2 regions of the Brevundimonas sp. NPDC055812 genome follow, and region 1 is predicted to be linked to the other one. Evidence: predicted binding sites of a transcription regulator. Region 1 holds the regulator's gene; the other holds the start of a gene.
The links. The regulator HrcA, encoded in region 1, represses chaperone genes, less so after heat shock. The targets are predictions, from matches to a motif close to GTTAGCANTCNNNNNNNNNGANTGCTAAC.
Positions count from the first base shown of each region.

Region 2: the regulator HrcA is predicted to act here: its motif matches at 8,054-8,082, upstream of groES (co-chaperone GroES).

Region 1 is NZ_JBSHDX010000005.1:236,210-251,849, reverse strand. It holds gene ACWGL1_RS10765 (M3 family metallopeptidase) at 1-1,939, opposite strand, end outside; gene ACWGL1_RS10760 (glutamate racemase) at 2,061-2,924, shown strand; gene ACWGL1_RS10755 (S-type pyocin family protein) at 2,955-3,464, opposite strand; gene coaBC (bifunctional phosphopantothenoylcysteine decarboxylase/phosphopantothenate--cysteine ligase CoaBC) at 3,598-4,833, shown strand; gene dut (dUTP diphosphatase) at 4,851-5,300, shown strand; gene ACWGL1_RS10740 (BLUF domain-containing protein) at 5,349-5,750, shown strand; gene dapB (4-hydroxy-tetrahydrodipicolinate reductase) at 5,828-6,577, opposite strand; gene dnaJ (molecular chaperone DnaJ) at 6,574-7,782, opposite strand; gene dnaK (molecular chaperone DnaK) at 7,962-9,866, opposite strand; gene ACWGL1_RS10720 (alpha-ketoglutarate-dependent dioxygenase AlkB) at 10,153-10,800, shown strand; gene ACWGL1_RS10715 (dienelactone hydrolase family protein) at 10,889-11,794, shown strand; gene grpE (nucleotide exchange factor GrpE) at 11,968-12,582, opposite strand; gene hrcA (heat-inducible transcriptional repressor HrcA) at 12,579-13,673, opposite strand; gene ACWGL1_RS10700 (GNAT family N-acetyltransferase) at 13,670-14,224, opposite strand; gene rph (ribonuclease PH) at 14,269-14,985, shown strand; gene ACWGL1_RS10690 (hypothetical protein) at 15,055-15,528, shown strand.
Region 2 is NZ_JBSHDX010000005.1:40,937-56,576, reverse strand. It holds gene ACWGL1_RS09780 (M28 family metallopeptidase) at 1-1,122, opposite strand, end outside; gene ACWGL1_RS09775 (NAD(P)/FAD-dependent oxidoreductase) at 1,195-2,409, opposite strand; gene greA (transcription elongation factor GreA) at 2,457-2,939, shown strand; gene ACWGL1_RS09765 (leucyl aminopeptidase) at 2,965-4,605, opposite strand; gene ACWGL1_RS09760 (LysR substrate-binding domain-containing protein) at 4,996-5,940, shown strand; gene groL (chaperonin GroEL) at 6,012-7,658, opposite strand; gene groES (co-chaperone GroES) at 7,717-8,004, opposite strand; gene ACWGL1_RS09745 (hypothetical protein) at 8,244-8,711, shown strand; gene ACWGL1_RS09740 (DUF4260 domain-containing protein) at 8,770-9,162, opposite strand; gene pgi (glucose-6-phosphate isomerase) at 9,159-10,769, opposite strand; gene ACWGL1_RS09730 (hypothetical protein) at 10,917-11,393, shown strand; gene ACWGL1_RS09725 (thioredoxin family protein) at 11,486-12,160, opposite strand; gene ACWGL1_RS09720 (protein-disulfide reductase DsbD family protein) at 12,184-14,400, opposite strand; gene ACWGL1_RS09715 (OmpA family protein) at 14,506-14,961, opposite strand; gene ACWGL1_RS09710 (YMGG-like glycine zipper-containing protein) at 15,088-15,441, opposite strand; gene ACWGL1_RS09705 (diacylglycerol/lipid kinase family protein) at 15,597-15,640, shown strand, end outside.

The DNA of each region.
Region 1 (15,640 bases):
ACAGGTGATTGAACTGCGGCAGGCGGTGCCGCATCACCATCTCCTTGGGCATGCCGAAGCGCGCCAGCGAAGCCTTTTCGAAGCCGTCGATGTCGGTCGGCGGCGTCGCCTGGGTGTGCAGGTCCATGTCGACCAGGGCCGATGACAGATAGCTGACGGTCGCATAGCCCTGGTTGAAGGTCTGCGACGCCTCGATCTTGTCGACCAGGGCCTGCGGCATCGGCTGGCCCGTCTCGACGTGCTTCATATAGCCGTCCAGGATCGGCCGGGTCAGGACCCAGTGCTCGTGCACCTGCGACGGGTATTCCACGAAGTCGCGCGGCGTGTTGCCGAACGACGGATAGGTCACGTTCGAGCTGAAATAGTGCAGGGCGTGGCCGAACTCGTGGAACAGGGTCTCGGCGTCGTCCAGCGAGATCAGCAGAGGCTGGCCTTCGGGCGCCTTGACGAAGTTGTTGTTGTTCGACGCCAGGATCGGCTGCGACCCCGTCAGGGCCGAGAACGACCGATAGGTGGTCATCCAGGCGCCCGAGCGCTTGCCCGGACGGGCGAAGTCGTCGGCGTAGTAGAGGCCGATCAGCTTGCCGGTGGCCTTGTCGGTGACCTCATAGGTGGTCACGTCCGGCTCGAAGGTCGAGACCTGGCCCTTGGGCAGTTGCTTGAAGACGAAGCCGTACAGGCGCTCGGCCATGTAGAAGGAGGCCGCGCGAACGGCGTGCAGCTCGAAATAGGGCTTCAGCTCGTTCTGATCGAGGTCGTACTTCGCCTTGCGGACCTTCTCGGCGAAATACAGATAGTCCCACGGCTCGATGTCGTGACCGGCGATCGCCTTCATGTCGGCGACTTCCTCGGCGACGCGGGCCTTGGCCGGGGCCCAGACGCGCTGCATCAGGTCCATGGCAGCGGCCGGGGTCTTGGCCATGGTGTCCTGCATCCGCCATTCGGCGTGGTTCTTGAACCCCAGCAGCTTGGCGCGCTGGTCGCGCAGGGCGACGATGCGGACGATGGTCGCCTTGGTGTCGTTGGCGTCGCCGTTGTCGCCGCGCATGACGAATTTGCGCCAGACCTGTTCGCGCAGGGCGCGGTCGTCGGCAAAGGTCAGGAACGGATCGACGCTGGAGCGGGTGTTGAGGATGGCCCAGCCCTGGACATTGCGCGAACGCGCCGCGGCGGCCGCGGCGGCCTTGTTCGAGTCCGGCAGTCCCTTCAGACCGGCTTCGTTCGCGATCACCGTCCAGGTGTTCTCGTCGGCCACCACCTTCTGGCCGAAGCTGGTGAAGGCGTTCGACAGTTCGGTGTTGATGCGGCCCAGTTCGGCCTTGCCGGCGGCGTCCAGGGCGGCGCCGTTGCGCACGAAGCGGTCGCGGCTGCGCTCGGCGAGACGCGTCTGCTGGGCGTTCAGGCCGTCGTTGTCGGCGCCGTCGGCCACAGCCTTGATGCGCTGGAACAGCTTGTCGTTGAAGGTGATCTCGTCGGACGCCGCCGACAGGACCGGCGACAGCTCGGTCTCGAGCACGTCCCACTCGTCGCCGCCGATGTTCGACGTCATGACGCTGAAGATGTTCATCGCGCGATCCAGAGGCTCGCCGACCAGCTCCATCGCCGCCAGGGTGTTGGCGAAGGTCGGGGCCTCGGGGTTGTTTGCGATCGCGGCCACGTCGGCGCGTTGCAGTTCGATGCCTTCCAGGATGGCTTCGCGCATCTTGGGCGCCGTCACCTTGTCCCACGGCGGCACGCCGTCATAGGGGCCGGTCCAAGGCTGCAGCAGTTCGGCGCGCGGCGCACTGGCCGGCAGGACCGCACGGGCGATGCGGGCCTCATCGGCGGTCGTCAGGGCGGCGACGGCGCCGCTCACGGCGTTCTCCACGGCCCCGGCCGAGGCGCAGCCCGACAGGGCGAAGAGGCTCGCGCCCCCGATGAGAAGATGGCGTCTGTGCATCCAGGTCTCCCAACCATTGCTGTTTCGCACGTCCTTCGGCGCAAGGGCCTCTGACGTCGCATAAATCCGGTTTAGTCCTAAGTATTGGACGACGAAACCCCGCGAGGCTAAAGGCCGCTGCATGGCGATAGGCGTTTTCGACTCCGGCGTGGGGGGCCTGACGGTCCACCGCGAACTCACGACCCGCTTTCCGACGCGGGACTTCATCTATCTGGGCGATCAGGCCCATGCTCCCTATGGCGGACGCGGCGGCGAAGACATCGTCGCGCTGACCCGCGCCGGGTGCGAGCGCCTGTTCGAGGCCGGCGCCTCGGTGGTGATCCTGGCCTGCAACACCGCCTCGGCCATCGCCCTTCGCCGCCTGCAGCAGACCTGGATTCCGGGGATGCGCGAAAAGCTGGGCCGGCCGGTCAACATCCTGGGCATCATCGTCCCCACCATCGAGGCGGCCACCGGCCTGCCCTGGTCGTTCGAGGCCGAGCGCGAAAGCCGCCTGGAGGGCGAGAAGAAGGAGGCGATCGACATCACCGGCGTCTTCTGCACCGCCGCTACCGCCATGAGCCGCGTCTATGAGATCGAGATCGACAAGCGCCGCGACGACCTGGCCGTCTTCACCGAAGCCTGCCCCGGCCTGGCGGGCCTGATCGAGCTGGGCGCCCCGGCCGAGGAGCTGAAGGTGGTGGTCGACGACCACGTCGACGCCCTGCGCCGCCGCATCGGCCGCCACCCGGACAAGGCCATCCTGGGCTGCACCCACTATGAGATCGTGGCCGACCTGTTCGCCCAGGCCCTGCCGCCCGGCGTCCAGGTCATCAGCCAGCCCGCCGCCGTGGCCGATTCGCTGGAGCGTTATTTCGACCGCCATCCGGAATACGACCTGGGCGCGTCGGCGCGCCGCGACTTCCTGACCACCGGAACGCCCGGTCCGCAGTCGGACCTGGTCGCCCAGTTCTGGGGCGCGCCGCTGACGTTCGATCAGGCCTAGCCGCAACTCGGTCGCCATAGGGAGCGAGACCTACGGCTCCGCCCGCGTCCCGGTCCGGCGCTGGCCGAAGGTCGGCGCCCGCTCCTTCTGCTGCGCCCAATAGGCCGGACCGTCGTCCGGCTTGAACATGGTGCGCGGCACGCCATCGCCGTCCACCACGGCGAAGGTGTTGGTCGACGCCTGATAGAAGAGGGTGTCCCCGTTCGGCCGTTTGACCGTCTCGGTCCCGCGCGGCGCGTTGTCGGTGAAGGCCCTCACCTTCTGCAGATAGTCGTCGGCCGACCGGGCACCGAAGGCCGCGCCGTTCCGTTCATACAGACGCTGCACCTTGGCGTCGGCGGTCTCGCGGCGGTTGGCGGTGACCGTCGGCTTGGCCGGCTCAGGCGGCGAGACGTCGGCCTCCGCCGACGCCGCCGTCGCTGACAGGCCGACCGGCTCGGCCGCGCCCCTCTCCCGCGTCTCGACCGCCGAACCGCCGTTGTCGCATCCGACCAGAACCACAACCGTCGCGGCCAGCGCCGCCGTCACTCGCATCCGCATGGAAATTCCTCCCGAACACCCAGAGAACGCAGTTAGGCACAAGATTTTTGTTCCGACAATGTTCCATTTACATCACCGTCAGCGAGGCGGCTTTGTCTCGACGCCGTCACGCGGCGCGGCTACAGATTCCGCCATGACCGCACTCTCGCTTTCCGGCCGCAAGGTCCTGCTGATCATCGGCGGCGGCATCGCCGCCTATAAGGCGCTGGAGCTGATCCGCCTGCTCAGGAAGGCGGACGCCGAGGTGATGACCGTCCTGACCAAGGCCGGCGCCGAGTTCGTCACCCCCATGTCCTTGGCGGCCCTGACCGGCCACCCGGTGCGGCAGGACCTGTTCATGCCGGAAGACGAGACCGCCATGGGCCATATCGAGCTGTCGCGCTGGGCCGACCTGGTGGTGGTGGCGCCCGCCACGGCCGGGCTGATCGCCAAGGCGGCCAACGGCATGGCCGACGATCTGGCCTCGACCACGCTTCTGGCCACGGACAAGAAGGTGCTGCTGGCCCCGGCGATGAACGTGCGGATGTGGCTGCATCCCGCCGTCCAGGCCAATGTCGAACGGCTGAAGGGTTTCGACGGCTTTCACGGCATGGCCGTGGTCGGGCCGGACGACGGGATCATGGCCTGCGGCGAGTTCGGGCCGGGCCGCATGGCCGAGCCGCCGATCATCCTCGACGCGATCACGCGTCTGCTGGCCGGGCCGGATGGACGGCCGCTGCAGGGCAGGACCGCCGTCGTCACCGCCGGACCGACGTTCGAACCCATCGACCCGGTGCGCGGCCTGACCAACCGCTCCAGCGGCAAGCAGGGCTACGCCGTGGCCGCCGCCCTGGCCGAGCTGGGGGCCGAGGTGACGCTGATCTCCGGCCCGGTGGCGCTGGACGCGCCGGTCGGCGTGAACCGCGTCTGGGTCGAGGCCGCGACCGAGATGAAGGCCGCCGTCGAGGCCGCCCTGAAGACGTCAGATCGGGCCGACATCGCCGTGATGACCGCCGCCGTCGCCGACTGGCGCGTGGACGGCGTGGCCTCGGGCAAGATCAAGAAGGCGCCGGGCGGCCCGCCGTCCCTGGCCCTGATCGAGAACCCCGACATCCTGGCCGGCGTCTCCGCCCCCGGTCCGCGCCGGCCTAAACTGGTGGTCGGCTTCGCCGCCGAGACCAGCGACCTGAAAGCGAACGCCCGCGCCAAACTGTCGAAGAAGGGCTGCGACTGGATCGTCGGCAACGACGTCTCGGACGAGGTCTTCGGCTCGGACGGCAACGCCGTGACCCTGTTCACCCAGGGCGGCGCCGAACCCTGGCCCCGCCAGTCCAAGACCGAGGTGGCGCGCAAGCTGGCCCTGCGCATCGCCGATCACTTCAAGGCTTAAGAGAGACCCTCCCCGTCATGACCACCGTCCGCGTCGAACGCCTGCCCCACGCCGAAGGCCTGCCCCTGCCGGCCTATGAGACTCCCGGCTCGGCCGGCATGGACCTGCGCGCCGCCATCGCCGAGGGCGAGAGCGTGGTGCTGGAGCCCGGCCAGCGCCGGCTGATCCCTACGGGGCTGAAGATCGCCCTGGAGCCCGGCTATGAGGCCCAGGTGCGTCCGCGCTCGGGCCTGGCGCTGAAACACGGCATCTCGGCGCCCAATTCGCCGGGCACCATCGACAGCGACTATCGCGGCGAGGTCGGGGTCATCCTGATCAACCACGGCGAGCTGCCGTTCGAGATCAAGCGCGGCGACCGCATCGCTCAAATGGTCATCGCCCGCTACGAGCAGGCCCGGATGGTCGAGGTCGAAGCCGTGGACGAAACCACGCGCGGCGCCGGCGGATTCGGCTCAACCGGACGTTGATGAAACCATCACTTTCGCACCTGTAGATAATCATCTAGCGTCGCCGTCATGAACACGCTGGACCAGCTCGTCTATTGCAGCCGCTCGCGACTGGCCCCGGACGATGAAGGGGCTGCTGTTCTCGACATCGTGCATGTCGCGGCGTTCCTGAACGCCCGCAACGGCATTACAGGCGCGCTGACCTTGCAGGACGGGGTGTTCGTCCAGCTTCTCGAAGGCTCGCCCAGCGCGCTCGACATCCTCATGCTGCATCTGCATTTCGACGAGCGGCATGAAGACATCGAGATCGTGGCGCGCGGCCGCATCGAGCGACGCGCCTTCCCCGCCTGGGGCATGACGGCTCCAACGCCAGGCCCATGCGGCGTGCTCAGCCGCCTGATCGTGGAACGGTCCGACGACCTGACCGCCTGGCGCGAGGCCATGGACGCCCTGCTGGCCGAACCGGCCTGACAGCGCTCAAATCGCGCTCAAGCAGCGAGCCGCCGCGCGGCGAGCGATAGCGCTGGGGCGCGTCAGCGCCCCCAGCATCATGCCTGACGGAAGCCCAGCACGTCCTGCATGTCGTAGAGGCCGGGGCGACGGTTGCGCACCCAGGCGGCGGCGGCCACGGCGCCCTTGGCGAACAGGCTGCGGTCCATGGCGGAATGCGACAGGGTCAGCATCTCGTCTTCCGAAGCGAACATGACGGTGTGCTCGCCGATCACCCCGCCGGCGCGCAGGGAGGCGAAACCGATCTTGCCCGGCTCGCGGGCGCCGGTGATGCCGTCATAGGGGGCGCTGCGCAGCTCCTCCAGATCGCGGCCCCGGCCGTTGGCGGCCGCCTCGCCCAGCATCAGGGCCGTACCTGAGGGCGCGTCGACCTTGCGCCGGTGATGGGTCTCCAGCACCTCGATGTCCCAGTCGCGGGCGTCCAGCCGCAGGGCTGCGTGCTCGACCAGGCCGATCAGGATGTTCACCCCCAGCGAGAAGTTGCCGCTCATGACGATGGCGATCCTGTCGGCCGCCGCCTCGATCTCGGCCTCCTGCTCCGGCGTCAGGCCGGTGGAGCCGATGACCAGGGCCGGCCCGCCCGCCTCGGCGCAGGCGCGCGCAAGAGCCACCGAGGCCTCGGGCGTCGAGAAGTCGATGATGACGTCGCACAGCTTCAGGTCGACGGTCTCGCCGCGATCGAAACGGGCGGCGACCACCACATCCTCGCGGGCGTCCAGGACTTGCGAAACGGCGCGGCCCATGCGGCCCCGGGCGCCGGAGATGCCGGCGTGGAAGATGTCGCTCACGCGGTCTCTTTCGGATTATCGGCGTCGCCGCCCAGGATGTCGGCCCAGAAACGCTTGGCCTTGCCGGCGAAGCTGGTGTTGCGCGGGGTCTGGGTCTCGCCCAGCGACGCCGCCAGTTCGGTCAGCAGCTCCTTCTGGCGCGCGGTCAGTTCGGTCGGCGTCTCGACGAACAGTTCGACCACCAGGTCGCCGCGACCGCGACCGTTCAGGTGCGGCATGCCCTTGCCCTTGATGCGGACGGTCTTGCCCGTCTGGGCGCCGGCGGGCACCTCGACCGGGGCCTTGCACTTGCCGTCGCAGGCGTCGGAAATCAGGCAGGGGGCGTCCACGACGCCGCCCAGGGCCGCCACCGTCATCGGCACCGGCACCGTGACCAGCAGGTCCAGGTTATCGCGTTCGAACAGCTCATGGGGCTGCACCGACAGGAACACATAGAGGTCGCCGCGCGGCCCGCCGCGCTGTCCCGCCTCGCCCTCGCCCGACAGGCGGATGCGCGAACCGTCGTCGACGCCCGCCGGAACCTTGAGGCTGAGCTTGCGGGTCTTGCGGACCTGGCCGTGACCCCGGCAGGTGGTGCAGGGGTCGGCGATCATCTCGCCCGAGCCGCCGCAGCGGGGGCAGGTGCGCTCGACCTGGAAGAAGCCGTTGGCCTGGCGCACGCGCCCGGCGCCGCCGCAGGTGTTGCAGATGGTCGGCTTGGTGCCCGCCTTGGCGCCCGAGCCGTCGCAGACCTCGCAGGCCATCAGGGTCGGGATGGCGATCTCGACCTCGGCGCCCTGATAGGCTTGCTCCAGGGTGATCTCGAGATCGTAGCGCAGGTCCGAGCCGCGGCGCGGCCCGTGGTTCTGGCGTCCGCCGCCGCCCCGGCCGCCGAAGGCGTCCCCGAAGGCGTCGCCGAAGACCTGGGAGAAGATGTCGTTGATGTCGTGGAAGCCGGCGCCGCCCTGGCCGAAGGGATTGCCCCCGCCCGCGCCGCCGCCGTTCACGCCCGCATGGCCGAAACGATCATAGGCCGCGCGCTTCTGATCGTCGGACAGGACGGTATAGGCCTCGGAGATCTCCTTGAAACGGGCCACGGACTCTTCGGAGCCGCCGTTGCGGTCCGGGTGGTGCTCCATCGCCAGCTTGCGATAGGCGCTCTTGAGCGCGGCCGCATCGACCGTCCGCTCGACCCCCAGAATCTCGTAATAGTCACGTTGCGCCATCAGGCGTTCGTCCTCTTACTTCCCGCCGCTTCAGGCCTCTCTTGTGACGGAGGCGCTCCGTTCGCGGATGACCGACGGCCTGCCTGATGACATGGGCGCCCGGTCGAATGATGCAAGTTTCATGAAACGGCCCCGCCTGCCGTCTGGCAAGCGGGGCCGAACATCCGTCAGACGCCGGTTCAGGCGTCCTTCTTCTCGTCCGTGTCCGAGACTTCCTCGAACTCGGCGTCGACCACGCCGTCGTCGGCCGGTTGGCCTTCGGCGCCGTCGGCGTCGCCCTGCTGGGCGGCGTACATCGCCTCGCCCAGCTTCATCGAAGCCTGAGCCAGGGTGTTGGTCTTCTCGCGGATGGCCTCGGGCTCCGTGCCTTCACGGGCCGCCTTCAGGTCGTCCAGAGCCGACTGGATGGTCGTCTTGGTCGCCTCGTCGATCTTGTCGCCGTGCTCGGACAAGGCCTTCTCGGTCGAGTGGATCAGGCTGTCGGCGCCGTTCTGGGCCTCGACCAGTTCCTTGCGGGCCTTGTCGGCCGCGGCGTTGGCCTCGGCTTCCTTGACCATCTTGTCGATGTCCGCGTCCGACAGGCCGCCGTTGGCCTGAATGCGGATCGACTGCTCCTTGTTGGTCGCCTTGTCCTTGGCGGTGACGTGGACGATGCCGTTGGCGTCGATGTCGAAGGCGACCTCGATCTGCGGCATGCCGCGCGGCGCCGGCGGAATGCCCATCAGGTCGAACTGACCCAGCACCTTGTTGTCAGCGGCCATAGGACGCTCGCCCTGGAAGACGCGGATCGTCACGGCCGACTGATTGTCGTCAGCGGTCGAGAAGGTCTGGGCCTTCTTGGTCGGGATCGTCGTGTTGCGCTCGATCAGCGGGGTGAAGACGCCGCCCAGGGTCTCGATGCCCAGGGTCAGCGGGGTCACGTCCAGAAGCAGCACGTCCTTGACGTCGCCTTGCAGCACGCCCGCCTGAACGGCGGCGCCCAGGGCCACGACCTCGTCCGGGTTCACACCCTTGTGCGGCTCCTTGCCGAAGAATTTCTTCACGGCTTCCTGCACGGCGGGCATGCGGGTCATGCCGCCGACCAGGACCACTTCATCGATATCCGCCGCCTTCAGGCCGGCGTCGGCCAGGGCCTTCTTGCACGGCTCGATGGTGCGGGCGACCAGGTCCTCGACCAGGGCCTCCAGCTTGGCGCGCGACAGCTTGATGTTCAGGTGCAGCGGGCCCGACTGGTTCATGGTGATGAACGGCAGGTTGACCTCGTACTGGGTCGTCGAGGACAGCTCCTTCTTGGCCTTTTCGGCCTCTTCCTTCAGGCGCTGCAGGGCCAGCTTATCCTGACGCAGGTCGACGCCCTGCTCCTTCTTGAACTCGTCGGCCAGGTAGTCGACCAGACGCAGGTCGAAGTCCTCGCCGCCCAGGAAGGTGTCGCCGTTGGTCGACTTCACCTCGAACACGCCGTCGCCGATCTCCAGGATGGAGACGTCGAAGGTGCCGCCGCCCAGGTCATAGACGGCGATCTTCTGACCGTCGTTCTTCTCCAGGCCATAGGCCAGGGCCGCCGCGGTCGGCTCGTTGATGATGCGCAGGACTTCCAGGCCGGCGATCTTGCCGGCGTCCTTGGTCGCCTGACGCTGGGCGTCGTTGAAATAGGCGGGAACGGTGATGACGGCCTGGGTGACCTTGTCGCCCAGATAGGCCTCGGCGGCCTCCTTCATCTTGCCCAGGGTGAAGGCCGAGACCTGCTGGGGTGAATAGTCCTTGCCGTGGGCCTGGACCCAGGCGTCGCCGGTCGGACCCTTGACGATCTCGAAGGGCACCATGCCCTTGTCCTTGGCCACCACCGGGTCGTCATAGTTGCGGCCGATCAGGCGCTTGATGGCGAAGAAGGTGTTGGCGGGGTTGGTCACCGCCTGACGGCGCGCCGGCTGGCCGACGAGGATTTCGCCGCCGTCCTGAATGGCGACCACCGACGGGGTGGTGCGGGCGCCTTCGGCGTTTTCGATGACCTTGGGGTTCTTGCCGTCCATGACGGCGACGCACGAGTTGGTCGTGCCGAGGTCGATGCCGATGATCTTGGCCATGGGCTTGTCTTTTTCACTCCTTGCGGCGGGCGATGCGGCGGCCTCGTAACATCAAGCGCCGCGCGTGACCGCCCCCAGTTGGGCTTTTGAGATTGTGCCTCGCCGGACGACGCCCGGTTCGGCGGTGGATGGGGTCGGCGGACAAACCCCTAACGAAAAGGGGGTTATCGTCGGATTGGCTCGGATATGGGAAAGACCGCAGGGGCTGCAAGGCCTTCCACCCGCTTCCGCACCGATTCCGCGCCTTATGGCGGACAAGACGGCGCGGCGCCGCTAAATTCGGCCGATGTTCCCGCCAAACGATCCGCAAGCGTCCAAAGAAAGACCGAGGGAAGTCCCGACCGCCCTGCCCGGGTTTCGCCTGTGGCCCGGCCTGCTGGACGGCGCAGAACAGGCCGCATTGCTGGCCGAGGTGCGGCAGGGGCTGGAGACGGCGCCCCTCTATCGCCCGCTCACCCCGGGCGGGCGGCCCTTTTCGGTGCGGATGAGCAATTTCGGCGCCCTGGGCTGGGTGTCGGACCGACAGGGCTATCGCTACCAGCCGACCCACCCGGCGACCGGCGCGCCGTGGCCCGACGTTCCAGCCCGCTTGTTGAGCCTGTGGGACGCCCTGACCGGCTGGCCGACGCCGCCCGACGCCTGCCTGATCAACCTCTATCAGGACGAGGCGAAGATGGGCCTGCACCAGGACAGGGACGAGCGCGACCTGACGGCGCCCGTGCTGTCGATCTCGCTAGGCGACACGGCGGTGTTCCGCTTCGGCCCCGCCGAGGGCGGCGCGACCGCCAGCGTGCGCCTGGCCTCAGGCGACGTCTGCGCCCTGACCGGCCCGGCGCGGCTGGCGCGCCACGGGATCGACCGGCTGCTGACCGGTTCGTCGCTGCTGCTGCCCGGCGGCGGGCGGGTCAACCTGACGCTGCGGGTCGCGGGCTGACGAGGGCCGGTTGGCCGGAAAGACTCGACGGGACGGGGAAAGCCGAGGCACTGTCGTCGCTTCCACAGCGCCGACCCGGAGACCCGAGATGACCCTGATCACCCGGCCCGAGGGCCTGAGCCTCGACCAGATCGCCCCCAGCCGCCGCAGCCTGGGCGTGGCGACGGCGGGCGGGCTGTTCTTCGCCGCCTACGCCCCCGCCGCCCTCAGCCAGTCGGCCCAGCCCATCGCCACCGACGCGGCCGGCCTGATCGCGCAGGACGCTGCCTATCCGGCGCCCGGCGGCTTCGTCCTGCCCGCCTATGTCGCCCGGCCCGAAGGCGCCGGCCCCTTCCCCGTCGTCATCGTCGTGTCCGAGATCTTCGGCGTGCACGAATACATCCGCGACGTCTGCCGCCGTCTGGCCAAGGCGGGTTATGCGGCGATCGCGCCCGCCTTCTTCGTCCGCGTCCAGGATCCCGCCCCGCTCAGCGACATGCAGGCGATCCAACGCATCGTCGCCGCCGCCGGCTACGACCAGGTGATGGGCGACATCGGCGCTACGCTGGACTGGATCGGCGCCCAGTCCTGGGCCAAGGCCGACAAGGTCGGGATCACCGGCTTCTGCTGGGGCGGCAAGGTGGTGTGGCAGGCCATGGCCCGCTTCCCGACGCTGGACGCCGGGGTCGCCTGGTACGGCCGCCTGTCCCCCGCCGCCAACGCCACCGAAGAACAGAAGACGGCGGGCCGCCCCTGGCCCATCGACCTGACGGGCGAACTCAAGGCGCCGGTGTTGGGTCTTTACGGCGGCCAGGACGGCGGTATTCCCAATGATACGGTCAAGGCGATGACCGATGCCCTGGCCGCGGCGGGCCGAACCGACAGCCAGATCATCCTCTACGACGACGCCCCGCACGGCTTCCACGCCGACTATCGCGCCTCCTATCGCGAGGCGGACGCGAAGGACGGCTGGCGACGGTTGCTCGAACTGTTCGGCTCGAGATTGAAGAGCTGACCTCTCCACCCGCTCACCCCGGCGGACGCCGGGGCCCAGTCCTTTGGCCGCAAGCGCGGTGCGGGAAGCTCTCACTGGATTCCGGCGTCCGCCGGGATGAGCGGCACTATAGGCAAAGGAAAACGGCCCGACGCGTCGGCGCCGGGCCGTCGTCGTTTCAGCGCGCGAAAGCCTCAGGCCTTGGCGTCGAAATTCCCGCCGGTCGTGTTCGAATCGGCGTAGGCGCCGCCGGCCGCCGGGCCCGAGCCCTTGGCCGCGACCACCACCATGGCCGCGCGCACGGTGCGGCCGAACAGGGCGTAGCCCGGCTGCAGCGTCTGGATGACGGCGCCGCCCGGCACGGTGTCCGACGGCTGCTCCATCATTGCCTGATGCAGGTGCGGATCGAAGGCGTCGCCCGGCGCGGGATCGACGCGGGTCAGGCCGTTGGCTTCGAAGGCCGACAGCAGGGACTTCTGCGTCAGCTCCAGCCCCGTGACCATGGCCGCCGCCGGACCGTCCGCATCCTTGGGCGCCGCCGCCAGGCCGCGCTCCAGGGTGTCGGCCACGCCCAGCAGATCCTTGGCGAAGCGCTGGATGGCGTAGGCGCGCGCGTCGTTCTGCTGCGTCTCGGCGCGGCGCTTGACGTTCTCGGCCTCGGCCACGGCCCGCAGGGCGCGGTCCTTCCACTGGTCGCGCTCGGCGATCAGGGCGTCGACCACGGCGTTTTCATCGCCTTCAGGCGCACCCTCGCCCTCGTGGATGTCCTGCTCGAGTTGGTCCCGGGTCTCGTCGTTGATGTCGTTCACGTCTCTTGTCCGTCCAGAATCCGGCCCAGCACCCGGGCGGTATAGTCCACCAACGGTATGACACGGGCGTAGTTCAACCGCGCGGGCCCGATGACGCCGATGGCGCCCAGCACCCGCTGCCGGCCCGACATATAGGGCGCCGCGATCACGGCGGAACCCGAAAGCGAAAAGAGTCGCGTTTCCGCGCCGATATAGATGCGCACGCCCTGGGCCGCGCCGACGTCGTCCAGCAGGCCGATCAGCTGTTCCTTCTGCTCCAGATCGTCGAACAGCACGCGCACCCGCTCCAGATCCTCGGCCGCGCGGGCGTCCTGCAGCAGATTGCCGCGCCCGCGCACGATCAGGTTGCGGTCGTGGCCTCCGCCGCCCGCGCCTCCGCTCCAGGCCGCCAGCCCGTCCTCGACCAGACGGGCGGCGGCGGCGTCCAGATCACGCCGGGCGGCCTCCATCTCGGCCTTCATCTCGTGCCGGGCCTCAGCCAGAGGGCGGCCCTTCAGCCGGGCGCTGAGGAAGTTCGACGCCTCCTGCAGGGTCGAGGGCGTCACGCCGGGCGCCAGATTCATCAGCCGGTTCTCGACCACCCCGTCGTCGGCGACCAGCACCGCCAGCGCCTGTCCGCCGCCCAGAGCCACGAACTCGACATGGCGCACCCCGGCCTCGCGCACCGGGCTGGCGACGATGCCCGCCCCGCCTGCCAGACCCGACAGCAGGGACGAGGCCGCATCCAGCGCCTCCTCGACATTGCGGCCGCCGCCCTTGGCGCCCAGCACCGCTAGCCGGGCGTCGATCTCGCGCCGCTCCTCCTGACCGATGTCGCCGACTTCCAGCAGACCGTCCACGAACAGCCGCAGGCCCGCATGGGTCGGCGCCCGCCCCGCCGAGGCGTGCGGCGAGGCCAGCAGCCCCGCCTGCGTCAACGCCTGCATGGTGTTGCGGATCGAGGCGGGCGACAGGTCCAGGCCCGCGCGCGACAGGGTATGCGACCCCACCGGCTCGCCCGTCTCCAGATAGGTCTCGACCACCCGGCGGAAGATGTCGCGCGCCCGCGCGTCCAGCGTCGCCAGGCCCGGCGAAGGATGCAGCAGGCTCATGCCCCCGCCCTCCGCGCCGCCCAGTCCGCGCGGGTCAGGCGATGGACCAGGCAATCGTCCGTCCCGTTGAAGACGCGCCGCCCCTCCGGCCGGAAGTCCAGCCGCTGATAGAAACGATGCGCCTCGGTGTTGGAGTTGAGCGGATCAATCACCACCGCCTCGACCTGCGGCCGGGCGAAACAGGCGTCCAGCGCCTGGGTCATCATCTGCGTCCCATAGCCCCGGTTCAGGGCGTCGGCCTCGCCGATCCAGATATCGAGGGCGCGCAGGTTCGGCTCGATCTCGCCCCAGTAGCCGTTGGGTTCGCCCGCCGGGTCGATGTCCAGCATGGCCCCGATCGGACGGCCGTCGACCTCGGCGATGAAGTAGCTGAAGACGTCGGACTGCGCAGCCAGCTCCTCGTCCCAGTCGGCCGCCTCATGATGGTCGGGGTCGTCGGTCAGGCAAGCGACGACATGCGGCGCCTTATCCCAGCGCATCAGGATCGCGGCGTCGGCGGCCACGGCCGGACGAAGACGCACGACAGACAGGTCAGGGCGGGACAGGCTCATGGTTTCAGGATAAGCACGCGCCATCCCGCTTCCAAGGAATTCCCATGCGCCCGTCCGAACGCACCCCTGAACAACTTCGCACCGTCACGCTGGAAACCGGCGTCAACCGCTACGCCGAGGGCTCCTGCCTGGTCTCCTTCGGCCACACCAAGGTGCTGGTGACGGCCTCGATCGAGGAGAAGGTGCCGGGCTGGATGCGCAACAGCGGCCAGGGCTGGGTCACCGCCGAATACGGCATGCTGCCCCGCGCCACCCACACGCGCGGCCGCCGCGAAGCCGCTGCCGGCAAACAGTCGGGCCGCACCCAGGAAATCCAGCGCCTGATCGGCCGCTCCTTGCGCGCCGTGGTCGACCTCAAGGCGCTGGGTGAGCGTCAGGTGCTGATCGACTGCGACGTGATTCAGGCCGACGGCGGCACCCGCACCGCCTCCATCACCGGCGCCTGGGTGGCGATGGCTTCGGCGCTCAACTACCTGAAGGACGAAGGCGTTCTGACGACCGACCCCATTCTGGATCAGGTGGCGGCCGTGTCGTGCGGCGTGTTCAACGACCTGCCGGTTCTGGACCTCGACTATGAGGAAGATTCCACCGCCGAGGCCGATAGCAACTTCGTCCTGACCGGCGCGGGCCAGATCGTCGAAATTCAGGCCACGGGCGAGAAGCGCGGCTTCAGCCGGGCCGAGTTCGACCGGCTGTTCGAACTGGCGGAAATCGGCTGCACCGAACTGTTCGCCCTGCAGCGCGCTGCGCTCGGCCGCTAATTCTCGAGGACTAGGCCGCGAGGGCCGATCAAGGCATGGTGGCCGTCTTCTGCGAACGGAGACTGCCTCATGCACCCCGCCCTCGCCGCCGCTTTTCTGGCCTCGATGGCCGTCCTGGCCGCTTGCGGCCAACCCAAGCCCGCGCCCGCCGAGGCGCCGCTGCCCGCAGACGTCAACACCCCCTTGACGCAAGAGCCAATCGACGCGACGCCGCTCAAGGCTGAACCCGCGCCGACGCCACTCTCGACGCCCGCCCCAGCGCCGGCTGCCCCGCCAGCGACAGGCCCTGTCGAAAAGCCGACCTCCAGTACGATCATTCCCGAAGCTTGGGACATCAAGCGCGAGGATATCGCTCCATCCTGCCTGGCCGAGATCGGCGAGGCCCGCTCAAAGCGACTGGTCGAGCGCTGCATCGCCGTCAGTCCCGCCACCCGCCCGCCTTGCAACAGCACTAATCCCTGCATCTTGATCCAAGGCGAAATCGACCGCTCCTGCGCCATGTATGGCCCGGATGAGAAGAAGCCGAAGGAATGTGCGGCCTGATCCCTCTCCCTCCCCTTCATGGGGAGGGTGGTCGCGCAGCGACCGGGTGGGGAAGGGCCAGGCGATACCAAGCCCAACGACTTATCAGCGAAAGCGCTCACATCCGCCTGCC
Region 2 (15,640 bases), 200 kb from region 1:
CGCCCAGCTGATGAAGACGGTCGAGCGTTCGGGGCGCGGCCCCTCTGCGAACAGGCGGGCGATCTCCATGACGCCGGCGACGCCCGTCGCATTGTCGACGGCGCCGTTATAGATGTCGTCGCCGTTCTTGGGCGTGGCGCGGCCATAGGCGTCCCAGTGGGCGCCGAACATCACCGTCTCGTTCGGGTATTTGGTTCCGGGCAGGCGGCCGATGACGTTGCGCGTCTCGACCCGGTCGGCCTTCTGGCCGAAGTCGATGGACATGGTCACGCCGTCCAGCGCCACGGGCTGGAAGTCGGGCGTGCGCGCCTGATCCTTCAGGGCGGCAAAGTCGAGGCCTGCGTCCCGGAACAACTGTTCGGCTACAGCGCCCTGAATCCAGCCCTGCGCCGCGACGCGCTCCTTGTTCGGGTCGGCGCGGACGATGTCGAACTTGGGCGCGGTCGAGGAATTCTCCAGCGTCGACCAGGGATAGCCCGCGCCCGGCGTATCGTGGATGACCAGGACGCCCGCCGCGCCGTGCGCCGCCGCCACCTGGAACTTATAGGTCCAGCGGCCATAGAAGGTCATGGCCTGACCGTCGAACTTGCCGTTGACGGGATGGCCTTCGGGCGCGGCGAAGTCGGGGTCGTTGACCAGCACCAGCATGATTTTGCCGGTCAGGTCGACGCCCTTGTAGTCGTCCCACCCACGCTCGGGCGCGTCGACGCCATAGCCGACGAAGACCAGAGGCGCGTCGGTCAGGGTGACTTGCTCCACCGGCCGGTCGGATGAGACGATGACGTCCTTGGCGCGCTGCAGTTCGGTCGTGCGGCCCTGGGAAGAGACGCTGATGGCGGCGGGGCCGTCCTGGCTGGTGCGGCTGACCTGGGCCACCTGCACCCACGATCCGTTCGGGCCGCCGGGTTCGAGACCGAGCGCCTGGAACTGCTGCGACAACCATTCAATAGTGCGGTCTTCGCCGGGCGTGACCGGGGCGCGACCTTCGAACTCATCGGACGCCAGCACGCGGGTGGCTTCGTTCAGTCGGGCCGGGTCGATGCGACCGGTCTGGGCGAGCGCAGAGGTCGAACACATCAGGGCGGCGATCAGGCCGACGGCGGCGGAACGGGCGAGGGTCATGGGCAAGCTCGGCGTTTGGACGATTTGCGCCACGCTGCCCCCTGAGACCGCGGCTGTCGACCCCGAAAGGCCTCAGCGCCCGTCCAGCCAGACGCGTACGCCCTCAGCCGCGACGACGCCCGAGGCGAAGGCGGCCTGCAGCAGATAGCCGCCGGTCGGCGCCTCCCAGTCCAGCATTTCGCCTGCTGCAAAGACGCCGGGCCGCGCCTTCAGCATCAGATGTTCGTCCACGGCGTCCAGCGCCACGCCACCGGCCGAGGAGATGGCGCGGCTCAGGCCCTGCACGCCAGTCAGGGTCAGGGCGACGCCCTTGATCCGGGCGGCCAGTTCGGCGGGTTCTGCGGACAGGGGGCCGCCTTCGCGCAACAGGGCCACGGCGGCGGCGTCCAGTCGCGCCGCCTTGCGCAGCCCGTTCGATAGACTGTCCTTGCCGCGTGGTTTCGACAGGCGCTGGGTCAGGGCCTCGACGCTCAGGTCGGGCCGCAGGTCGAGCGTCAGCGCGGTCGATTCGTTGTGCTCCACCGCTTCGCGCAGATCGGCAGACAGGGCGTAGATTCCGCCGCCCTCGATCCCATAGGCGGCGATCATGGCTTCGCCGCGCACGGTGCGGTCGCCGTGCGTCAGGGAGACCCCTTTCAGCGGCGTTCCGGCGAAACGGTCGCGGAAGATCGGCGACCACGCGACATCAAAGCCGACATTAGAGGGGCGGAAGGGGGCGACGGCGGCGCCCGCCTCTTCTAGCGCCGGAACCCATGCGGCGTCCGAGCCCAGCTTGGCCCAGCTGGCGCCGCCGAGGGCCAGGATCACGGCGTCCGGGCGCTCGATCCGCTGGCCGTCGGGCGTATCGAACGTCAGGTCGCCGTCACGCCAGCCGGTCCAGCGCGAGCGGGTGCGAATCTCGACGCCCAGCCTTTCCAGCCGCGCCAGCCAGGCGCGCAGCAGGGGCGAGGCCTTCATCGCCTTGGGGAACACCCGTCCGGATGAACCGACGAAGGTCGGCTGGCCCAGCCTCTCGACCCATGCGATCAGATCGGCGGACGAAAAGGCGTCCAGCCATCCCTTGATGCGCGCCTGAGCGGCGGCGTCATAGCGGTTCAGGAACGGCTGGAACGGCTCCGAATGGGTCAGGTTCAGCCCGCCGCGCCCGGCCATCAGGAATTTACGCGCGACCGAGGGCATCCGCTCATGCACGACGACGCGCAGGCCCGCCTGAGCCAGACGTTCGGCGGCCATCAGCCCGGCGGGACCGGCGCCGATTACGGCGACTGTGGAGGGGGAGCGCGTCATCGACGCCTTCCTAGCCGGAATGACCGCCGCGGCCTATGCTGGCGGACATGAGCGTCGCCTTTACACGGGAAGAAGATCTGGAAGCCACGGCGGCGGACCTGCCGGACCGGCCGATCTCGCCCCATCCCAACCTCGTCACGCCGCAGGGCCTGGCCCAGATCGAGGCCGAGCTGGCGGCTGCGCGCGCGGCCTATACGGCGGCTCAGGCGGCGGGCTCCATCGAGGCTGACCGCACCGCCATGGCGCGGGCGACGCGCGACCTGCGCTACTGGTCGGCGCGGCGGGGCACGGCCCAGCTGGTCGAGGCGCCGCCGGACGGCAAGGTGCGCTTCGGCGACACGGTGACGATCGAGCGCGAGGACGGGCGCACTCAGTCCTGGCGCATCGTCGGCGAGGACGAGGCCGACCCGACCCAAGGCAGCGTCAGCCACGTCTCGCCCCTGGCCCGCGCCCTGATGGGCAGGCGCGAGGGGGATGAGGCGACGGTCGCGGGCCAGTCGGTCGAGATCGTCGCCATCAAGGAAGGCTGAGAAGCGTGAAGGCTGGGGGGCGGCTTCAGTAGCCGCCCGCGCCCTTCTCCTTCGCCACCGGCTGGAAGTCGCGCACGAAGCGCTCCAGCAGGCGCACGCTGTAGCCCGCCGAACCGGCCGGCTTGACGTCGTTGGCGGCGCCGAAGGCCATATTGGCGATGTCCAGGTGCGCCCAGGGCGTCTCCGGCCGCGCGAAATAGCCGATGAAGTGAGCGCCGGTGCCCGCGCCGGCGCCGCCCTCGCCCGAGTTCTTGATGTCGGCGATGGTCGAAGAGGTCGCCCGCACATAGTTGGGATGCAACGGCAGACGCCACAGGGTTTCGCCGGTGGCGTCTCCAGCGGCCTTCAACTGATCGGACAGGGCGTCGTGGCGGCTGAACAGGCCCGCATAGTCGCCGCCCAACGCGCCGCCGACCGCGCCGGTCAGGGTCGCCACGTCGACGATGGCGGCCGGGTTCAGCGTCGTGTCGGCCCAGACCACGGCGTCGGCAAGAACCAGACGGCCTTCGGCGTCGGTCGAGATGATCTCGATGGTCTTGCCGTTCATGGCGGTCAGGACGTCGGCCGGGCGGATGCCGCCGCCGTCGGGCATGTTCTCGGCCAGGGCGGCGACGGCGACCACGTCCACCGGCGCGCCGCCCTTGGCCAGGGCCAGGACCGCGCCGACGACGCTGGCGGCGCCGGACATGTCCATCTTCATATTGCCCATGCCCGAGCCGGGCTTCAGCGAGAGGCCGCCCGAATCGAAGGTGATGCCCTTGCCCAGCAGGGCGATCGGACCGTCGGTCGCAGCGCCCTGTCCGCGATAACGCACGACCAGAAGGCGCGGCGGGCGGCTGGAGCCTTGGCCGACGCCCAGCAGGGCGCCCATGCCCAGGCGCTGCATGGCTGGCACGTCCAGTTCGGTGATCTCGACCCCCGGCACGCCGGCGAAGGCGGCGCGGGCGCGCTCGACGAAGCTTTCGGGATAGACGACGTTGGCCGGCTCGTTGGACACGTCGCGGGTCCAGGCCATGGCTTCGACCAGGGCCGCGCCGCGACGATAGTGCGCCTGGGCGTTCGCGGCGTCATCGGCCACAACGGTCAGGGCGCCGGGCGCCGCGCGGTCGCGACCGGTGGTGACATACAGGTCCGAGCGGTAGTGGCCGATGCCCAAGCCAGTCGCCAGTTCAGAGGCCATATCCGCCGACAGGCCCGAGGTCAGGGCGGTCAGGGTGCCCGGCTGGCTGTTCAGCACGCGGCCCGCGACGATCCCGGCGGTCTGGACGTCTGCGGCCTTGGGCGCTTCGCCCAGACCGACGATCAGGATGCGGTCCCAGCCGCCGACGCCGTGCAGGCTCAGGGTCTGGCGCGCCTTGTAGTCGAAACGTGCGGCGCTCAGGGCTGCGGCGATCGCCTGACGCGTTCCGGCGTCCAGAGCTGCGCCGCGCGCGGCCAGATCAGCTTCCGAGCCCAGCGGCAAGACGAGGGAGCCCGATGGCGAAGCGGCGGCGGCGAAGGTCACGGCGCGCGCCTGTGCGGGCGCAGCGCGCGCGGGCCAGTCGGCGTGCTCGGCGGTCGGCGCCGCGCGGCGCGCTTGGGCCTCAGCCGGAACGGCGACGCTCAGACCGGCGGCGGCGATCAACGCGGCGGCGGCGAAGGACGGAATACGGGTGGTGCGGCGCATCGATCAGGGCCCCCTCTGTGACGATGAAGGCGCCTTTATGGGCGGTCGTATCGCGCCGGGGCAACTGTTCCGCCGGCTGAAGGGAACCGGGCGCGACGCCTTGTCGCGCTTGTCGCGCGCTTGGGGTCGCGCCCGGCGGAACGGCGGCCGTCAGCAGGCCGCCCGACGCGGGGGCGCCGGGCAGGGTCGGGCCCTGAGGCGGACTTCGCCGGTCTCTCGGCGTGAAAGGCGGCGCGCGTCGAGCAGGGCGCCGATCCAGCCCCACGCGGGTTCCTTATGAGTGCGGTAGATGTGGTCCATGACTTCGTCCTCCTTTCTGAGAAGGTCAGGATGGCGCATGGTGCGCCGGGTCACAAACGAGACGATGACGCCGATTCATAAGGCTGACTTATGTCCGATCCCCTTTCCCGTATTCCGGTCGACGCCCTTCGCGTGTTCGAGGCGGCGGCGCGCCTGCTCAGCTTCACTCGCGCAGCTGAGGCTCTCGGCATGAGCCAGGCGGCGGTCAGCTGGCGCATCCGCGACCTGGAGCAACGGCTCGAGCGGCCCCTGTTCACGCGCGGCACGCGGCAGGTGGCCCTGACGCCCGAGGGCGAGCGACTGGCTACGGCCGCGACCGAGGCGATGACCTTGCTGAGGCGGGCGGTGGCCGAGGTGGTTGAGGCGGACCAGGGCGTATTGGCCGTCACGACGCTGCAGACCATGGCGACCCAATGGCTGGCGACGCGGCTGGGCGCGTTCCAGTTGGCCAATCCCGACCTGGCCGTGCGGGTCGACACCAGTTCCATACTGTCCAATCTGGGCGCGGACGGGCTGGACGTGGCCTTGCGCTTCGGCTCGGGCCGGTGGCCGGGGCTGGAAAGCCGCTTTCTGATGCCGGCCGTCTTCACGCCGGTCTGCACTCCGGCCCTGAGCGACCGGCTGGAGCTGAAGTCGCCTGCCGATCTGAAGCGCGCCCATCTGATCGGAGAGCCCCGCGAATGGGCCGCTTGGTTCGCCGCCGCCGCCGTGGCGCCCGCTGACGCCGGAGCGCCGCCCAGGCTGACCGCCGACAATCAGGCGATGGAGGTGGCGGCGGCTTTGGGCGATCAGGGCGTGGCCCTGGGCTCGCCCATCCTTTACGGCCGCGAGCTGGAGCGCGGCTTGCTGGTCCGGCCGTTCCATCAGACCGTCGCCCTGGCCGAGGGTTATTGGCTCTGTTACCCGTCGGGCCGACGCCTGGTCCCCAAGATCGCCCGCTTCCGTGACTGGATTCTGGACACGGCCCGCGCCGACCCGGCGGTGGTCGAAGGCGCGCGGCTGGCGGGACGCGAGGTGGGTGAGGCGGGAACCTAGCGCCAAAAAGAAAGGGCGGGACCTTTCGATCCCGCCCCTCCGTCGTCTGAGCTTTGAGTTGCCGGACTTCCTTAGAAGTCCATGCCGCCCATACCGCCCATGCCGCCCATGTCGGGCGCGCCGCCGGCCGAAGCCTTCTTCGGCGCGTCGGCGATGGCGGCTTCGGTCGTGATCATGATGCCCGCGACCGAACCGGCCGAGGCCAGAGCCGAACGGACGACCTTGGCCGGGTCGATGACGCCCATTTCCACCAGGTCGCCATACTGTTCCGTCTGGGCGTTGAAGCCGAACTCGGCCTTGGCCGACTCCAGCACCTTGCCGACCACGATCGAGCCTTCGACGCCCGAGTTTTCCGAGATCTGACGGATCGGAGCCTGCAGGGCGCGGCGGACGATGTTGACGCCGGCGTTCTGATCGGCGTTGTCGCCTTTCAGACCGTCCAGCACCTTGGAGGCCTTCAGCAGGGCCACGCCGCCGCCCGGGACGATGCCTTCATCGGCAGCGGCGCGGGTTGCGTTCAGGGCGTCGTCGACGCGGTCCTTCTTTTCCTTCACTTCGACTTCGGTCGAGCCGCCGACGCGCAGGACGGCGACGCCGCCGGCCAGCTTGGCCAGACGTTCCTGCAGCTTCTCGCGGTCGTAGTCCGAGGTGGTGTCCTCGATCTGGCGCTTGATCTGGCCGACGCGGGCCTCGATGCCGTCCTTCTCGCCCGAACCTTCGACGATGGTGGTGTCGTCCTTGGTGATCTGGACCTTCTTGGCCTTGCCCAGCATGTCGAGCGTGACCGTTTCCAGCTTGATGCCGAGGTCTTCAGAGATGACCTGGCCGCCGGTCAGGATGGCGATGTCTTCCAGCATGGCCTTGCGGCGATCGCCGAAGCCCGGAGCCTTGACGGCGGCGACGCGCAGGCCGCCGCGCAGCTTGTTGACGACCAGGGTCGCCAGGGCTTCGCCTTCGATGTCCTCGGCGATGATCAGCAGGGGACGGCCCGACTGAACCACGGCTTCCAGCACCGGCAGCATGGGCTGGAGCGAGGTCAGCTTCTTCTCGTGGAGCAGGATGAGCGGTTCTTCGAGGGAGACCTCCATCTTGTCCGGGTTGGTGATGAAGTAGGGCGACAGGTAGCCGCGGTCGAACTGCATCCCTTCGACGATGTCGACGGTGGTTTCGGCGGTCTTGGCTTCTTCGACGGTGATGACGCCTTCGTTGCCGACCTTGGCCATGGCCTGGGCGATCAGGTCGCCGATTTCAGCGTCGCCGTTGGCCGAGATGGTGCCGACCTGGGCGATTTCCGAGTTGTTGGAGACCGGCTTGGAGTTCGACTTGATCTCTTCCAGCACCGCTTCGACAGCCTTGTCGATGCCGCGCTTCAGGTCCATCGGGTTCATGCCGGCGGCCACGGCCTTCAGGCCTTCCTGAACGATGGCCTGGGCCAGGACGGTGGCGGTGGTGGTGCCGTCGCCCGCCTTGTCGTTCGCCTTGGAAGCGACTTCGCGGATCATCTGGGCGCCCATGTTCTCGAAGGCGTCTTCCAGCTCGATTTCCTTGGCCACCGAGACGCCGTCCTTGGTCGAGCGCGGGGCGCCGAAGGACTTCTGGATCACGACGTTGCGGCCCTTCGGACCCAGGGTCACCTTGACGGCGTCAGCCAGGACGTTGACGCCCTTCAGCATCTTGTCGCGAGCGTCGGTGTTGAACTTTACGATTTTAGCGGCCATGCGGGCTGCTCCTATCTATAAGATTTTACGTTAGAATTCCGGAAACCCAGGACGCGTCTTACGACAGCACGCCCAGGACGTCGGATTCCTTCATGATGATCAGGTCTTCACCGTCGATCTTCACTTCGCTGCCCGACCACTTGCCGAACAGGACGCGGTCGCCGGCCTTCAGTTCCAGGGCGACGAACTTGCCGTCTTCGTCACGGACGCCGGGGCCCACGGCGACGACTTCGCCTTCCTGGGGCTTTTCCTTGGCCGTATCGGGGATGATGATCCCGCCCTTGGTCTTGGATTCTTCTTCAACGCGCTTGACCAGCACGCGGTCGCCGAGCGGACGAAACGCCATCTGAGTAACTCCCGTTAGGATGTTGGTTCCAGCCCTCGGAGCCCACGACTTTGGCAGTCGCCCTCCCCGAGTGCTAACGACCGGGGAGTTAGGCAGGGGGGCGGGGGGCGTCAAGGGCGAGGCGGACTGAAATTCGGCGCCTTGATGAAGCGAAAATGAACGGGCGCCCCCGGGGTCGTTCAGACAGGCTTCGCTAAAGAGGGGACAACGGATCAACCGGCTTTCGAAAGGAGCCCGCCATGAAGACCCTGTTCAAGATCGGCGCGGGCGCTATCGCCCCTGCTCTGGTTGTGACGATGCTGGCCACGACTCCGGCCGCGGCCCAGAACTATCGCGACCGCGATCGCGACAATACCGGCCGTGACGCCGTCCTTGGCGCTGTTGTCGGCGGCGTGGCCGGCGCCCTGATCGGCCAGGGCGACGGACGTTATGTCGCGGGCGGCGCCCTGGCGGGTGCGGCCCTCGGCGCGGCCTCGTCCTCGAGCAACGACGACTGCAGCTATTACCGCGGCGGTCGCTGCTACCGGAACCAGGGCCACTGGGAGCGCGAACACGGCATCAACAGCCGCGACGGCTATTACAACGGCCGTTACGAGCGCAACAACGGCCGCTATTACCGCGACGGTCGTTACTGGCGGAACCACGGCGAGTGGCGCAGCTATCAGAACCGCCGCGATCGCGACTACCGCTATGACCGTCGCTGGTAGGCGAACGGCGAGATGAAGAAAGGCCCGGTTTCGCGACCGGGCCTTTTTCATGGAGGATTCAGTCGGATTGAGCTTTGCGCGCCTTGCCGATGAGGCCCAGGTGAGTGACCTCGAAGGCTTGCGGAGACTTCAGGCCATAGCCGAGCGCACGATCGAAGCCGATATGCGCCAGCCAGATCAGGCTGAGCGCGATCGCCGACGGCGCGGAGATCAGCAAGCCCGCGCCGGCCAGCAGCAGCGGACCGATCAGGCTGTGCGCCAGATTATAGCTCCAGGCCCCGACGCGCGGCCCGGCCAGGTAGCCGGCGAAGGATAGGTCCGGCGCCAGGAAGAGAATGGCGAACAACCCCCAACCTCCGCCCTCCTGGCCGAAACGCCCATAGGCCAGGGCGGAGAGGGCGAGCAGGGCCAGACCCTCGAGCCTCTGCCAGGCGGGGGCGACGACGGTCACGCCGTCAATCGTCGCAGCAGGTCGGCTGTCGAAGGGTCGAGGTTAGAGGAAGGCGCGCCGGCTTGGGCGTCCTTGAGCACGGCCTTGGCCAGGGCCTTGCCGAGCTCCACCCCCCATTGATCGAAACTGTTGATGTCCCACAGGGCGCCTTCGACGAAGGTCTTGTGCTCATAAAGGGCGATCAGGGCCCCGAGGGAACGGGGCGTCAGCGCTTCCATCAGGATGGCCGTCGACGGGCGGTCGCCGGGGAAGGTCTTGTGCGGCGCCAGACGGTCGGCCTCGGCCTCGGATGCGCCCGAGGCGAGCAGTTCGGCGCGAGCCTGGCCCTCGGTCTTGCCCTGCATCAGGGCCTGGGCCTGGGCCAGGGCGTTGGCCCAAAGCGGCGTCGAAGACGCGTCCTCGCAGGTGCGGCCGACGATGACGAAGTCGAGGGGAACGACCTGCGGTCCCTGATGCAACTGCTGGAAGAAGGCGTGCTGGCCGTTGGAGCCGGGTTCGCCGAAAACGACGGGACAGGTCTGGCGACCGACGGGCGAGCCGTCGCGGCGCACCCGCTTGCCGTTCGACTCCATCTCCAACTGCTGCAGGAAGGCGGGCAGGCGACGCAGGGCGTGGGCGTAGGGCGCGACGCTGCGCGCCGGGCGGTTCAGGCCGTCCACATTGTAGATGTCGGCCAGCGCCATGAGCACCGGCCCGTTCCTCTCCAGCGGCGCCTCGAGGAAATGCCGGTCCAGTGCGGCGGCGCCGCCGAGGAATTCCTGGAACGCCTCCCAGCCCAGGCCGATGACGCAGGACAGGCTGACCGCCGACCACAGGGAATAGCGGCCGCCGACCCAGTCCCTGAAGGCGAAGGTGCGGCCGCATCCGAAGGCCGTCGCCTTGTCCGGCGCGGCGGTCACGCCGATGAAATGTCTGGCCATCCCCTCGGCGGGCAGGGCGGCGGCCAGCCACGCCTTGGCGGCCTCGGCGTTGGTCAGGGTTTCCTGGGTGGTGAAGGTCTTGGAGACGACGACGATCAGGGTCGTCTCGGGCTCCAGTCCGATCAGGGCCTCGGCCATGTCGCGCGGATCGATGTTGGCGACGAAGCGCAGGTCGATGGCCGGATCAAGCGGGCGCAGGGCGTCCCAGATCAGTCGAGGACCCAGATCGGAGCCGCCGATGCCGATATGGAGCACCGTCCGGATGGCGCGCCCGGTCGCGCCTGTCTCATTTCCGGACCGCACCGCTTCGGCATAGGTCTTCATTTCGGCGCGAACGGCCTCGACCTCGGCCGAGACCGGCTCGCCCAGGGCTTGGAAGTCCGCGCCGTTCGCCGCGCGCAAGGCCGGGTGCAGCACTGCACGGCCCTCGGTCAGATTGACGGCCTCGCCGTTGAACAGGGCCGTGCGGCGGCCCTCCACGTCGCAGGCGCGCGCCAGGGCCAGGGCTGCGTCCAGGCCGGCGCGGGTCCAGCTTTGCTTCGACAGGTCGATATGCAGGCCGGCCGCCTCCAGCGTCAGCCGCGCCAGACGATCCGGGTCGGCGGCGAACTGATCCTGGATGCGGGCGCCGGCGTCCCGGCGGGCGGCGGCTTCGAGTTCGGCCCAGGCGGCGGCGTGCGGCATCATCGTCTCCCCATGGCGGTTCGGTGCGGTTGGCCCGACGCTTGCAGGCTCTGGTGTACGGCTCAGGCCGAGAAGAGTTCAATCCAGGATCGGGTCAACAAGGGTTTCCTTTGGAAGCGCCGCGGCCCGCTCCCTTGTGAAAGGCACGCCATGTCCTGCGGAATAGCCCTCGCTGTCGCCCTGATGCTGGCCGATCCCGCCGTCGCCGAAGCGGCGGCCCTGCCGCCGGTGGCGCCCGCCGCGCCGGTCTCGGTGGCCCAGGAGCCCCTGTTCGCCGATCTGGTCGCCCGGTCGGGCGCCCTGAAGTCGATCGTCGACGGCTGGATGGCCTCGGGCGAGGCGGACCGGGCCGGCTTCTTCACCGGCGCGGCCTATGCGGCGTTCAAGACCCAGGCGACGGATCTGGCCCAGCGCGACATGCAGGGGCATCTGATCCTCAAGGAACGCGGCACGGATAACGACCTGAAGTGCATCCTGCGCGGCATTTCTGAAGACATCCCGGTCAAGGTCGCGGCGGTGGAGACGGCGCCCGATGCGGCTGCACGCAAGCTGGCGCTCGACGAGCTGTCCTATCTGCTGAACGACAACGTCGAGGTCATCACCTCGCCCCCTCAGCCCGCGGCGTAGCCGCCGGCTGAGGCCTGATTCTGTTCTTGGGCCTGCCGCGCTTTGCGCGACTTGGGGCCCGATTAGGGGAGGTTGGTTTCCGCGAGGAATCCTCAGCCCTCCACGGTCTCGGGGTATTTGATGGCGCAGCCGTAGGGCGCGGCGTAGGCGGTCTGGACCGCGCGGCCGGCCTTGGCGTCGGCCAGGGCGGCGCGAACGAAGTTGTTGGCGCCGTCCAGATCTTCCACCTTGTTGGTCGGCCGATCGTCGATGCCGCCGACATAGATCAGCCGCCCCTCGGGGTCGATGATCCGCATGTCGGGCGTGGTCTTGGCGTCGTAGCGCTTGCCCACCTCGCCGGTCGGATCCAGCAACAGATGGGTGAAGGCGGCCTGGTGCTTGGCCTTCCAGGCTTGCGCTTCCTCCCCCTCGACGAAGCCCTGGGTTCCGGGCGACGAGGAGATGATGGTCAGCCAGACCACGCCGTCGGCGGTCGCCTCGCGCTGCAGGGCCTGCATGGCTCCGCTGTAGTGCTTCTTCACGAAGGGACAGCCTTCGTTGGTCCATTCCAGAACGACCGTCTTGCCGCGGAAGTCGGCCAGCGATCGCTGATGTCCCTCGGCGTCGACCAGGGTGAAGGCGGGGGCCGTTTCGCCGGGGGCTGGCGCTTCGATCGCCTCGGGGGCGACAGCGGCGGTCTCGGACCGCTCCGGCGATGCGGCGGGTTGCTGCTGGCAGGCGGCGAGCAGCAGAAGAGAGGCGGAGGCGGCGGTCAGCAGGCGGAACATGGCGGTCTCCTTGGGATGAAAAGTCAGCGGTCGGCGGCGTCCTTCAGGGCGTCGACGGCGACGCCCTCGGTCAGCAATTGCGGCAGGATGCGCGGCTCGGCCCGGCCCGGCGCATAAACGAGGTAGAGGGGCACGCCCGAGCGGCCGTGGCGTTGCAGCTCGGCGGTGATGGCGTCGTCGCGGCGCGTCCAGTCGCCGACCAGATAGACGGCGTTCGCCTGCTCCAGCGCCTCAGTCGTGCGGGTCGAGGACAGGGCGGCGCCCTCGTTGAGCTTGCAGGTCACGCACCAGTCGGCGGTGAAGTTGACCAGGACGGGCCGTCCCTCGGCCAGGGCGGCCTTCACCGCCTGTTCGGACCAGGGCTGGGAGGGCAGGCGGGTCGAGGCGCTGTCGCCGTCCGACGCGGCGGGCGCGGCCTTTCCGGCCAGGACGCCGAAGCCCAGGGCCGCGATCAGGGCCAGGAGGGCGGCGATCCCCGCAGCCCGCCCCTTGCCCGGCGCGGCGGCCTGGAAGCGGCCGTAGAGCCATAGCGCCAGGGCCAGCATCAGTCCGGCGCCGAACAGTAGAGCCAGGGCGTCGGCGGTCTGGCGGCCATAGACCCAGGCCAGCCACAGGGCGGCGCCGTACATGGGGAAGGCCAGCAGATTGCGCAGCGTCTCCATCCACGGGCCGGGCTTGGGCAAGCGGGCCAGCAGGCGCGGATTGAGGCTGATCAGCACATAGGGCAGGGCCAGGCCCAGCCCCAGCATCAGGAAGACCGACAGGGCCATGGGCCAGGGCATGAACAGGGCCGCGCCGAGCGCAAAGGCCATGAAGGGGGCGGTGCACGGCGCGGCGACGACCACGGCCAGCACGCCGGTGAAGAAGGCGCCCGCTGCGCCGGGCAGGCGCGCCAGCGGGCCGTGTCCGGCGCCTTGCAGGCCTGCGCCGACGTGGAAGACGCCCGACAGATTCAGCGCCACCGCCAGCATCAGCAGGGCCAGGGCGGCCACAACGCCCGGCGACTGCAGCTGGAAGCCCCATCCCAGGGCCTGACCGCCCGCCCGCAGGGCCAGCAGCGCCCCGGCCAGGACGAGGAAGGTCGCCAGCACCCCGGCCAGGAAGGCCAGACCGTCGCGGCGGGCTTCGACCGGTTCATGGGCGGCGCGGCTGAGCGAGGCGGCCTTCATCGCCAGTATGGGGAAGACGCAGGGCATCAGATTCAGGATCAGCCCGCCCAGCAGGGCGAACAACGCCGCCTTGCCGAAGTCGGCGAACCCGGTCGGCGCGGTCGCTGCGGCCTGAACGCCCTCGCCGTCGCCGATGGCGCCCTCGCCCGCGACGCCGGCCAGGGCCGCGCCGGGTTCGGCCGTGATCTCCCAGGCGCCCAGATCGGTCGACAGGACGCCGCCGATCGGCCCGTTCAGCCCGTTGGTCGTCAGGCCGCGCCCCGCGGGGACGCTGACGGTCAGGCCTTGCGGGCCGCGTTCGCCGGATTGGGCGGCCGCGTGGTCGATCACGCCGCCTTCGAACGGATAGAAATAGGCCCATTTCGGCGCGGCGCCGGTCAGCGGGCCGCCGACGGCCGTCAGGGTCAGCCTGCCGTCGACCAGGGCGGCGCGGGCCTCGATCCCGGCGGGGCGCGGGGCGTCGGCGACGACGTCCTGGATCGCCTGGCCGAAGCGGGCGTCCAGCGGCGCGGCGCCGTCGCGCACCGGCAGATCGAGCGCCAGGTCGAGGTCTTCGGGCACGCACATCTCGTCGCTGCAGACGTAGAAATGGGCGGTGACGCGCAGAGGCAGGCTCCGGCCGGGCTGGGCGTCGGCGGGAATCTTGATCGGCACGGGCAGGAAGACCGTGCCCGAATAGCCGTAGTTCATCAGGCTCTGCAGCCGCTGGCGCTCGGGCAGGGGCCACAGGATGTCGCCTGGCTTCAGGCCGGTCGGCAGGGCCCAGGTCAGGGTCGTCGGGCCGCCGGAATCGCCCTGGTTGCGCCAATAGGTGTGCCAGCCGGGCTCAATCTTCTGGCGGATGGCGACGACAGCGGTCGAGCCCGGGGTCGCCCAGGCTCCCATGGGGACGAGTTCGGCCTCGATCCTTTCGGTGCGCTGGGGACCAGGCGCGACGGCCTCCCCTCTGGCGGGCGCGGCGCCGGCGGCCAGGGCCTCGCGCAGGGCGGCCTCGGACGGGGACGGGGACGCGGACGCCGTCGCCGGCAGGGCGAGGACGAACCAGGTCAGGAGAAGAAGCAGGATGCGCAAGGGCGACGCCGGAAGCAGAACCAGGGGAAAGGCGCGACCTTAGACCCTCAGGCCCCGCCTAGCCACGCCCCGCGACGGCGGGCCGCAGCCGGCTGTCTGGCGGGGTCAGCGCGGGGCGGCGACCTCGATCAGCACCTCGGTGCGGCGACGCAGAGGGTCGTTGACGCCGCCGACGAGCGCGCCCTCGGCGCCGGCCGCTTCGATGTCGAACGCCGGGGCGGGCAGGCCGGCGCCCGCCAGCGCTTCGGCGACGGCGCGGGCCCGTTGTTCGGAAATGGTCAGGTTGGCGGCGGCCGTGCCGCTGCGGGCGTCGGCCAGGCCGGTGACCTTGACGTGCTTGATCTGGCAGCCCTGAAGCTGGGTCGCGGTCATGCCGATGGCCTGGCGGGCGGCGTCGGTCAGGGTGGCGCGGTCGGGCGTGAAATAGACTTCGAACCGCTTGTCGGCGCAGGCGGCCGGGTCGCTGACCAGGTCGCTGCGCTTCTTGTAGCCGCCGGTGGCGGCGCACCCGGCTACGGTCAGGCCGGCGGTCAGCAGAACGACAGCGGAAATGAGCTTCATGTCAGGCCCCTCGCGCGCGCCGTGCGGCTCGCGCGCCCTCCAGCAAAAAGGGCGACCCGCGCCATGCGGATCGCCCTTTCAGATTGTCCCGAAAACGCTTCGGGCGCCAGAGGCTAGACGCCGGGATCAGTAACGGCGTTGGCCGTTCTCCCAGTAGCACTCGGTCTGGCGGTTATCGTAGCAGTAGTAGTAGCGCCCCTGGTTGTCGCGGTAGCGCTGCTGGTTGTTGCGGTCCTGGTTCGAGCCGCGGATGGCGCCGGCCGCACCGCCCGCCAGGGCGCCGATGGCCGCGCCCGTGGCTGCGTTGCCGCCGCCGACGTTGTTGCCGATGATGGCGCCGGCCACGGCGCCCAGGCCCGCGCCGACGGCGCCTTGACGGACGGTTTCGTTCGAGCCGTAGCCGCCGCCGTAGTACGGGTCGCTGGCGCAGGCGGTCACCAGAAGTCCGGCGCCGGCGATGGCGATGATCGCCTTGTTCATGGTTCTGTCCTTCATCCCTTAGGGGGCACCCCTGAAGCTTCGATAACGCAGCCCGAAGAGGGCGGTTCCGAGGCAAAACGCTCGAAGCTTCACTTTAAATTCCAGCGCGTGGCCGCGAGCGCGGAACTGGCCGACCGCGCAGACGTTCGCCGCCCATGACAGCCGACACGCAAAACGACGCTCCGAATTTCCTGAACCT